One region of the Vibrio sp. R12-SG2-ISO1 genome, then DNA from elsewhere that is predicted to be linked to it. Evidence: predicted binding sites of a transcription regulator. Region 1 holds the regulator's gene; the other holds the start of a gene.
The links. The regulator MetJ, encoded in region 1, represses methionine synthesis genes. The targets are predictions, from matches to a motif close to TTAGACNTNTANANGTCTAA.

Region 1 (5,483 bases):
TTTTGTGCTTGGAAAAGTTGGTTGTGAATCGCCTTAACGAGTGGTTCGGTTTCGGTGCGGCGTAAGACAGCCACCAAACTGAGACCGGAACGAGACTCAGAGATGAACTCGACAGGCGATGACTTGAGCTTCTGGTAAAAGCCGTAACAGTGGTTGGCGTTGTTGGTGACACCAGCGCCCACCGCAGCAACAAGGGCGTAGCCCTCTTTGAGTTTAATTTCTGCTGCGATGGCGGAATCTTGTAAGAAGCCTAAAGCGCCCCCTGCAATTTCCGAGGTATAAGCAAGGCGTAATGAGTGCTTATCCGCTTGGACTTCATAAGTTAAAGGTTCAAGTTGGGCGCGTTTCAAACTGCTCAGCACTTCTTTTTCCATGCGATTGAAATCATGGCCAGAGGCGAAGTTTAACTGAATCAACAACACGTCATTGAGTGAGGAGATGATCTTGGCACCACGCCCAGAGGCGAGGACGCGCTCAATGCGGCTAGAGCCAGATTCAGGGTCGTAACTGCAGCGCAAGTGTAAGTCCATCGTACTTTGAGCGACAGGCTGCAAGGTACGGCTATGCAGCACGGGGGCGGCAAGGCGTGCCAGTTCACTTGCTTCATCCAGTCGCAATAGGGGCAGAAGACAAGCATCACTGACAAGGCGAGGGTCTGCGCTGTATACGCCAGCAACGTCACTCCAAATCGTGACGCGACTGACCTCTGCGAGCGCGCCAATCACGGTGGCAGAGTAATCGGATCCGTTTCGGCCAAGCAGCACGGTTTGGCCTGCTTGGTTTTGCGCCATAAAGCCGGTAAACACCAGACGACGCTGTGAGTGTTGCGCCAAAATTTCCTTCAGTAGTGGGTAGGACTGACCACGATCCACTTCAGGTTGCGTGCCGGTTTCTGCCCGTAAGAAAGTGCGAGAGTCTTGCGCGATGGCTGGTAAACTCGCTTGATTCAATAGCGCGGCGAGCAGTCTTGAGGACCACATTTCACCGTGGCCAAGTACCGCAGCTCGCTCCACCTCGCTTAACGGGGCGCTTAATTCACCGAGGGTGGTGAACTCGTCTTTGAGCGTCGCCAGCATGTGCGCTTGTTCGTCGTCACTGTCAATCAAGGCTTCGATAAGCCCTGTTTGGAATTGTCGTACCGACTGCAACGCTTCATGGGCAAGACGGCCATCTTTATAGAGCGCTTCGGTAAATTCAATCAAATGATTGGTGGTTTTACCGGCCGCTGAGACAACGATCAGATCATCGCTGCCTGAGTATTCTTTGAGTATGGTGACTACCCGGCGGTAGCACTCCGGATCCGCTAAGCTGCTACCACCAAATTTATGCAGTTGACGCGATGTCGTCATTACGCGGACTCCTTCACACAGTTAAAGGCTTGTTTGAGATCGTCAATCAGGTCATCGGCATCTTCAAGACCGACAGACAGACGCAGCAGTTGCTGAGAGACACCCGCCTCGGCCAGCGCCGCTTCACCCATCGCACGGTGGGTCATTGACGCTGGGTGACAAATGAGGCTTTCTACGCCGCCTAGCGATTCTGCAAGCGAGAAGAGTTTCAACTCACCGACAAACTGTTTCAGTTCTTCAAAGCTGCCAGCGAACTCGAAGCTGAGCATAGAACCAAAGCCGGATTGTTGTTTCTTGGCGATGTCATGGCCAGGGTGATCCGGCAAGCTTGGGTGATAGATGCGGCCGACCAGTGACTCTGTTTTCAGAAAGTCGAGAATGTTTGCCGAGCTTTGTTCGTGCACCTTCATTCGTGCGCCCAACGTGCGGATGCCACGCAGCGTCATGTAGCTATCAAACGGCGTGCCGGTGGCCCCAATGCAGTTGCCCCACCAAGCCAGTTCTTCAGCGTGCGCTTTGGTTTTGGTGATCACCACGCCGCCAATCACATCGGAGTGACCGTTGATGTATTTGGTGGTTGAGTGAATAACGAAATCGGCACCCAGTTCGAGTGGCTTCTGGAAAATCGGGGTTAAGAAGGTATTGTCAACCGCGACCAGCGCGCCAACTTGTTTCGCTTGCTGGCAGACTTTCTCGATATCCACCACACGTACCAAAGGATTTGATGGCGTTTCCAACAGGATAAGCTTGGGTTTCTGGTTGATGGCGGCGGTCAAGGCTGCGTCATCGGATTGGTCGACAAACAACACGTTGAAGTCGCCCTTTTGCGCGCGGGTATTGAAGAGTCGATAGGTGCCACCGTAGCAATCGTGTGGCGCGATGATCAAATCGTCTGGACCGACAAACGCAGAGACCCAAAGGTTGAGCGCTGAGGTGCCACAATTGGTCACTACAGCGCCTTCTCCACCTTCTAACTCATACAGCGCCGTTTCAAGCAGGCCACGGTTCGGGTTACCAGAACGCGTGTAATCGTATTTCGGCACTTCACCAAACGCCGGAAAGCCATAATTGGTCGAGAGATAAATAGGGGGAACGACAGCGTGATGTTGGGTGTCTGACTCGATACCAGTACGTACCGCGATGGTGGCGGGTTTGCGCGTGCTCATAGCGTTTTCCTTGCGAACAGTAGTGACTTGTTTTAGGGAATGCGATATACCTGTTGCTTATCAGGTGTATCCGGCACCCAATGTGGTGTAATGCTGCGACACACTCACAGTTTGGGCCGATTCCACTCCTATCGCCAACCACTTTACTTCTCATTTTTTAAGACGTCAACACTTCTAGACGTCTATATGTCTTTGCTTGTAGCCATAAATACCGTTAAAATTGTGGTTTAAACACTCATACGCAAATATAAAGGTGCGCAATGGCAGACTGGAATGGCGAATACATTAGCCCATACGCAGAACACGGTAAGAAAAGTGAGCAAGTGAAAAAAATCACGGTCTCCATCCCACTTAAAGTCCTTAAGGTATTAACAGACGAGCGTACGCGCCGCCAGATCAACAACCTGCGTCATGCCACCAACAGTGAGTTGTTGTGTGAAGCGTTCTTGCACGCTTACACAGGTCAACCATTACCGACGGATGAAGATTTGCGTAAAGACCGTCCAGACGATATTCCCGCTGAAGTGAAAAAGCTGATGACGGAGATGGGGATTGAGTTTGAGGCGTTTGACGACTAACGCTCGCCCTGTTTTGCACCGAATTTGAATGCCAAAGCCGCTGACATCGTCAGCGGCTTTGTTGTTTTTGCTCAGCCAGAGACAAAGTCCGTGGCTGGCAGTGGGCGTCGAGATTACTCGATATCCATGTAATGGTCAGGCAGCTCAATGCGTGCCACCCCGGATTCTACCGCGGCTAACGCGACCGCTTTGGCGACGCGGGGGAGTAGTCTTGGGTCCATCGGTTTTGGAATAATGTAGTCTGGGCCAAACGAGAGTGAATCCACACCCGCGGCGGTCAGAACATTGGCAGGGACCTCTTCCTTCGCCAGTTGACGGATCGCTGCTACGGCAGCGAGCTTCATCTCATCGTTGATCTCGCTAGCACGTACATCCAGTGCGCCACGGAAAATAAACGGGAAGCAAAGTACGTTGTTGACTTGGTTCGGGTAGTCACTGCGACCTGTACCCATAATGAGGTCATTGCGTACATCATGAGCGAGCTCAGGTTTGATCTCAGGATCTGGGTTAGAGCAGGCAAACACGATGGGTTTGTCGGCCATCAATTTAAGATCATCTGGCGATAACAGGTTAGGACCAGAAACGCCAAGGAACAGATCGGCGCCTTCGATGACATCTTGCAGCGTACGTTTGTCGGTGTTGTTGGCAAACAGTTGTTTGTATTCGTTGAGATCATCACGTCGAGTGTGGATCACACCTTTGCGATCCAGCATGTAAATTTTCTCGCGCATCGCGCCGCACTTGATCAGCAGCTCCATACAAGCGATGGCTGCCGCACCGGCGCCCAGACAGACAATCACGGCGTCTTCCAGTTTTTTACCCTGTAGCTCAATAGCGTTGAGCATGCCAGCAGCTGTCACAATGGCGGTACCGTGTTGGTCATCATGGAAGACTGGCACATCACAGCGCTCAATTAATTGTTTTTCGATTTCAAAGCAGTCTGGCGCTTTGATGTCTTCTAAGTTGATGCCGCCAAAGGTATCCGCGATGTTGGCGACCGTGTCGACAAACTCATCGATGGTGCGGTGTTTGACTTCGATGTCGATGGAGTCCAAACCTGCAAAGCGTTTAAACAGCAGGGCTTTACCTTCCATCACGGGCTTTGATGCTAGTGGGCCAAGGTTACCTAGGCCAAGAATCGCTGTGCCGTTGGAGATCACTGCCACCATATTGCCTTTTGCAGTGTACTTATAGACATTATCGGGGTTTTGAGCGATCTCTCGTACAGGCTCGGCCACGCCTGGGCTGTAGGCGAGTGCGAGATCTTGCGCGGTTTCTGCTTGGGTGGTCAGCTCGACAGAGATCTTGCCTGGTTTTGGAAAGGCATGGTAGTCGAGAGCTTTTTGGCGAAATTGTTCTTCAGGGGTCAGGTCTTGACGGTGGTCATCAGGCATAGAAATAGGTACTCGTTAAAATGATTCAGCACAAAGGGGGTTAATCATTTTAGAGGAACTGAGTCAAGCTGCCTAGGTCAGAATGCGAGCGAGTAGGGTAATATGTGGGAAATGACTGGAGATTAGACCAGATAGAAAGAGATATGACTGCGGGTTTTACTGTGAATAGGTTAATTGCTCTAAATCTCTGGCAACAAAAAAGGACGCCGCAGCGTCCTTTTTCCTATCCGCGAGAAGGAATTACTTCTTGCCGCTTGATAGAGCACCGAAACGCTTGTTAAAGCGATCTACACGGCCGCCTGTATCAACGATACGTTGCTTACCAGTGTAGAATGGGTGACATTTGTCACATACGTCTAGGTGGATTGATTCTTTGTCTAGAGTAGATTTGAACTCAAATGTGTTGCCACAAGAACAAGTTGCTGCTACTGCTTTGTATTCTGGGTGGATTCCAGCTTTCATGGGGTAACCTCAATATAGGCCGTGTCGCTATCCGATTCAGAGCCGGACACCACACGTAGTTAATGTAAAATGGATTTAGGACACCGCTGCCAGAGCAGCCATATCTCTAAGGCGCGATATAGTAATGAATAGTACGCCTAGGATCAACCGATTTGGGGTAGAAATCGCTACTTTTTTAGCCGCTTCAGGAGAGGGAGACGCATGGATGTTATCGCGAAGTGGCGTTACCCGCGTCTCCTCATACAGACACTGAGATGCGCTGGCTTTTCTCACTCTGCCTTTTCCCTTAGACTAAACGCGTCATCGACCTGCAGTGAAAGACTGAATGAGACCCACCATCGCCCGAGTCGCGTTACCCGTACCACTAGATAAACAGTTTGACTATCAAATCCCTGGACACCTTTTTCCAGTGATTGGTGGGCGCGTGTCTGTGCCTTTTGGCCGTCAAACCTTAGTCGGTATCGTGACAGCCTTGGTGCAGCAGTCATCGCTGCCGATGGACAAAATCAAGCCGATTAAGCAGGTGCTCGACAG
Region 2 (5,483 bases), on a different contig from region 1:
TTCAATAAGAATTCCAATTACGCCCAGTTTTTAGTCAGCGCCATCATCCCTGCGCTGTGGCAAATCGTCATTGTCGTCAGCACGCTGTTAGTGCTGGCCGCCAATCAACGCGATCATGGTCTGGTACGTTGGTTAGCGCCTTCGCCGGGCGTGGCGCTGTGTCGCACTTTACTGCCCTACTTTCCGTTATTTTGGCTGCAAGGCGTGGCGTTTTTAGTCTGGTTTTATTCGGGCTTACAGTGGCCAATGCAAGGCGACCTTAGGGTGTTGTTCGCCGCGCAAGTGCCGACCATACTCGCGTGTATGACCATGGGCAGTGTGTTCTTCTTTTTGACCTTAGATCCCGCGAGAGCGATGAGCTTTGCCGGCGCGTTTACTGCGCCAAGTTTTGCCTTTATGGGTATCACTTTCCCGGTCTCTGACATGTCGCCGCTCGCCCAAGCTTGGCGCTCACTCTTGCCCATCAGTCACTACATTGAAGCGCAGGTGAGCCAAGTCAGCTATGGCGCATCGGCGCTCACCACATTGATGCATCTGACGCCACTGCTTGGCTACCTACTGCCAGCGCTGCTGTGTCTTCTTCTCGCTCGCAAGCACCTCAACAGTGCTATTAACGCTGCAGATGACACCAACAGACACGCGCGCGCCGAACTTAAGGAGCACCAGTCATGACGTTTACCGCACTGCTGAAAGCGGAGCTAAAGGCGCTGCTGCATAATCCTGTGGTACTTCTCACCGTGTTTGGTGGCGTCGTGTTTTACTCGTTTCTCTACCCGATGCCCTACTCTTACCAAACCCCACGCGAGCAAATCATCAGCGTGGTGAACTTGGACAAAAGCCAAACCAGCTATCAGCTAGAGCGCATGGTAGATGCGACACCCCAAGTGCACATCTTACGGCGTGACTCAAGCATAGAAGCGGCCAAAGCAGCCTTTTTAAGTGGCGATATTAGCGGCATTTTGGTGATCCCAGAGCATTTCTATAAAGATCTGATGTTAGGTAAAAGCCCGACCTTGGCTTACGCGGGGGATGCCTCGTACTTTTTGGTCTACGGCACCATTGTCGAAGGCTTAGCGCAAGCGGGTGGCACACTAGCGGCGCAAACCACAGTGGCGAAATTGCTCGTTGATGGTGAGCCACTGAGCGCAGCGGCCAATCACTTTGCGCCAACTAAGCTCAACCTCAAACCCACTTTTAACCCGCAAATGGGCTATGTCGATTACGTGGTGCCTGCGGTGTTTGTGCTGATTTTGCAGCAAACGCTGGCGATGGCGGCCGGGTTGATGCAAGGCACACAGAAACATGGTCGTGGCTATTGGTCTAACGTCAGCCCTCTCGCCTTGATGGGGGGGCGAATGGTACTGCTGACGAGTATTTACTTGGTACTAAGCGGTTATTACTTCGGGCCGAGTTTTCGCTTGCACGGCGTCGCGCAGTTAGCAAACCTTGCCGATCTTGTCACTCTATTGCTGCCTTTCTTGTTGGCATCCTGCGCGATAGGCATCTGGCTAGGTACGGTAGTACCAAGACGAGAGTTGGTGACATTAGTGGTACTAATCAGCTCAATGCCGCTGATTTTTAGTGCGGGGTTTATCTGGCCGCTCGAAGCGATTCCCGATGGCATCGTTTGGTTATCGCAGCTTTTTCCTAGTACGCCCGCCATCCAAGCATTCTTGCGTTTAAACCAGATGGGCGGAGAATGGCATCAAGTCGCGGAGCAATACGCACTGCTGTGGGTGCAAGCACTGGGTTGGAGCCTCATGGCTTGGCGTGCATTGCGTGAACATCGCCGTGATATCTAACCCGCGATAACGTTTGAGCGCCGCGTTTAAAAACCTCGGCGGCGCCAAAACTCGTTTTCATCCCGGCCATACACATCGAAGGTCTTTTGCGCAATCACGCGTCCGTCCATCTCGATGCTCATGTGCCAACGCCCCAAATTCGACTCCAAACCGCCGTCTGGATGAAGCAGTTGAATCGTATCGCCCAAGTAGAAATCCCAATCGTTGCTGCCCACGTGCAACTCGCCGGTGAAAGGCGCTAGCGTCTGGCCTTTTTTGCCTAAGATACCGGGATGATCGATACAAAACTCAATCAACGCACCTTTGGCTTTTTTGATGTTGACGATAAAGCCAAACTCAACGTCCTCGTCAGCCGGAACCTTAGTGGTAAACGCTTGTATTTTAGGAAGATGTTTTGATTTGGAGTCCCATTGGTCGTAAATACCGTAAGAGGTCATTTCAACAACGGGCGATCGCTTTGCCATGTCTGCCACCGTTTTTTCATTTGTTCGATTGTACTGCGCTCAACGCCGTGGATATTTTGAAATTGCCCAGAGCACTCCATCACCACAAACTCAGCGCCAAATTGCTTGGCGAGGCGGTAGTACGGCGCGATTTCCCAGCGCTGGACAAAAGTATTGGAGACAACCACGTCCTGCTTGTTGGTCAGCGCACGTTTGACCTCAGCTCGGCACCACTCGTGCGCATCGGAAATTTTCGCTTTGTCATAGCGGTAAACGCCATCGTCAGCGATAAAATACATATCCGCTTCAAGGTGCACCGCTGGCAGTGTTTTCGCTAGAGTGCTTTTGCCAGAACCTGGCAGACCACGAATTAAGGTCAATTTCACCGCTCTATTACTCCCTTGCGGCCGATGTCCGCTGATTTGTCTGTGGCTGCACCGACATAGTCTCACCAAGTTCGAGGCGCAGATAGTAAACCAATTTGGCCTAAAAATGCTATCGACATCTCATACTGATTCGGGTAAGTTTAGATGTATAGACGTCCATAATAGAGCTTAGGGAGAAAGCTGTGCCGATTAAGATCCCCGATCAATTGCCTGCCACTGATGTACTGCGTCAGGAAAATATCTTCATCATGAGCGAATCGCGTGCCTCTACGCAGGAGATTCGTCCACTTAAGGTGTTGATCCTCAATCTTATGCCAAAAAAAATTGAGACAGAGACGCAATTTTTACGCCTCTTGTCCAATAGCCCATTGCAGGTCGATATTGAACTGCTGCGCATTGATGATCGCCCGAGTAAAAATACGCCAACCGAGCACCTAGACAACTTTTACCGACAATTTGAGATGATCAAAAAACGCAATTTCGATGGTTTGATCATCACCGGTGCGCCGCTCGGTCTGGTCCAGTTTGAAGACGTGATTTACTGGGACCACCTCAAAACCATCATGAACTGGGCGAAAGAGCACGTCACCTCGACCTTATACGTCTGCTGGGCCGCACAGGCAGGATTAAAGCTGCTCTACAATTTGCCTAAGCGCACTCGCAAAGAGAAGCTCTCCGGTGTGTATCAACATCAAATTCATCATGAGTTTCACCCCATTCTGCGTGGTTTTGACGACACCTTTTTAGCACCGCATTCTCGCTACGCTGATTTCTCACCGGAGTATCTCGCCGAGCATACGGATCTCGACATCTTGGCCACCTCAGACGTGGCTGGCGTTTACTTGGCGGCCACCAAAGATAAGCGCAATGTGTTTGTGACGGGCCATCCAGAGTATGACTCACACACCCTGCACAATGAGTACATCCGCGATCTGAGTGAGGGAATGGAACCGGCGATTCCGGTCAACTACTACCCCAACAACAATCCTGACAACAAACCGTGCGCAAGTTGGCGCAGTCATGGACACCTGCTATTTGCCAACTGGTTGAACTACTGCGTCTACCAGCAAACGCCATACGATTTGGATCACTTCAGCGAAGCCAACTTCACCAAAGACGATTAACGCGTCTAGGGCAACACCCTGTCACCGAATACGAGGGCGCAAGCGCGCCCTCACTCGCATTCTTTTTCCGCCCACACTCAGAAACTGATAAACCCCTCGCAGAGTCTCACTCATCGGCGCAAACACCAGATGGGATCAGGTATAAAAAAGCACAAGCTTGTTATCTGTTACTGAACCACAAAAGTTGAACGAATATGCGTACCCTTCTCCTTCCTTTGGTGTTACTTCTCTCTGCCTGTGTCACGGTGGACAATAACGCTGAACCTGAGCTCAATGCCAACCCACGAGAAAAAGCCGATGCGCGCTTAGCCCTTGGCATGGGTTACTTACAGCAGGGTGATATGGTGAAAGCCCGCGAAAATCTGGAAAAAGCCCTTCAGCACGATAAGAGTTATTACCGAGCACAATTGGCGATGGCGCACTATTTCGAGCAAGTTGGTGAAGAAGCGGACGCTGAAAAACTGTATAAAACGGCGCTGAGACAGCACCCGAGAAACGGTAATGTAATGAACAACTACGGCACGTTTTTATGCAAACAAGAGCGCTATCCTCAGGCTGATCAACTGTTTAATCGCGCCATTGAGCAGCCCTACTACTACCTGATTTCCGCCAGCTATGAAAATGCGGCACTCTGTGCATTGAAAGCGGGCAAACCCGAACAAGCCATGGGTTATTTCAAACGCACATTGGATCACGACCCGCGCCGTGTCACCTCGCTGCTGCGCCTGACTAAACTTGAAATAGAGCAAGGTGAATACACATCGGCGCGAATACGCTTGATGAACTTCCACCAGCAGTTTGGCGTGCAACAAGCCTCATTGGCCCTACTGGTCGAGTTGGAAGAGCGCGCCGGGAACAGCGCATTAGAAGAGAAGTATCGTAAGCAGTTAGAAGCGCTCTCGAACGGATAAACTGATCATTTTCGTTTGTGAATTTTTTTGTATTCTCGATACAAAATCAGCACAAAATAACCCAGTCCCCACAACAGCAGCACCGCGAACAGCGCAAGAAAGCTATCGCAAATCCAACTGGGCTCACAGGGCATATAAATCTCAAACTCCATATGCCCTCCTCATCTATTGGTATCAGTGGTTAACGGGGTTTGGTATCAAACCAAGTGGCGCGCTTAGCTTTATCATGAAACGTCCAAGCCATAAAACGGCTCACTTTCTGCCCTTGGCTCATCTCAACCACGCGCACTTCCAGCGCTCCGGCTTTTTCAAGATTTTTACGCAGCCAACGGACATTCTCTTTCTTTGAGATCAAGGTGGAGAACCAAAGGACTTGCGATGCCACATCTCGACTTTCAAACGCCATCTTTTTCACAAACGCGGCTTCACCACCCGGACACCACAGTTCCGCTTTCTGCCCACCAAAATTAAGTATAGGCGAACCTTTCTGCGTTTTGTGTCGTGGTGCATTGGCGGCGGCGACCGCGGCCTTATTGCTACCTTTTTTGGTCCTATTGCGACTTAAATTAGCCAGTTTTTTCTCGCTGCCTTGCTGCGCCTCTTCAAGGGATTTATGAAACGGCGGATTGCAGGTCGTCAGCGCATAATGCTCGCCTTTGGCGATAATGTGTTTAAACACAAACCGAGAGTCACGCTGCAATCGGCTTTCAATTTTGCCTTTCAACACCGCATTGGCGCTCGCGATCTGGTTGGCATTGTCCACCGACACCTCGTCCACATCACTACCAACGTAGTACCAGCCATAATCCACCGCGCC

Region 2: the regulator MetJ is predicted to act here: its motif matches at 2,772-2,791, upstream of metA (homoserine O-acetyltransferase MetA).

The regions. Positions count from the first base shown of each region.
Region 1 covers NZ_JCBDGO010000010.1:198,413-203,895, reverse strand. The annotation lists gene AC6R10_RS10085 (bifunctional aspartate kinase/homoserine dehydrogenase II) at 1-1,349, opposite strand, end outside; gene AC6R10_RS10080 (O-succinylhomoserine (thiol)-lyase) at 1,349-2,515, opposite strand; gene metJ (met regulon transcriptional regulator MetJ) at 2,776-3,093, shown strand; gene AC6R10_RS10070 (malic enzyme-like NAD(P)-binding protein) at 3,207-4,487, opposite strand; gene rpmE (50S ribosomal protein L31) at 4,728-4,949, opposite strand; gene priA (primosomal protein N') at 5,275-5,483, shown strand, end outside.
Region 2 covers NZ_JCBDGO010000024.1:21,265-26,747, reverse strand. The annotation lists gene AC6R10_RS16910 (ABC transporter permease) at 1-672, shown strand, start outside; gene AC6R10_RS16905 (ABC transporter permease) at 669-1,802, shown strand; gene AC6R10_RS16900 (DUF3859 domain-containing protein) at 1,829-2,266, opposite strand; gene AC6R10_RS16895 (ATP-binding protein) at 2,236-2,631, opposite strand; gene metA (homoserine O-acetyltransferase MetA) at 2,814-3,755, shown strand; gene pilW (type IV pilus biogenesis/stability protein PilW) at 3,950-4,666, shown strand; gene AC6R10_RS16880 (hypothetical protein) at 4,672-4,818, opposite strand; gene rlmF (23S rRNA (adenine(1618)-N(6))-methyltransferase RlmF) at 4,848-5,483, opposite strand, start outside.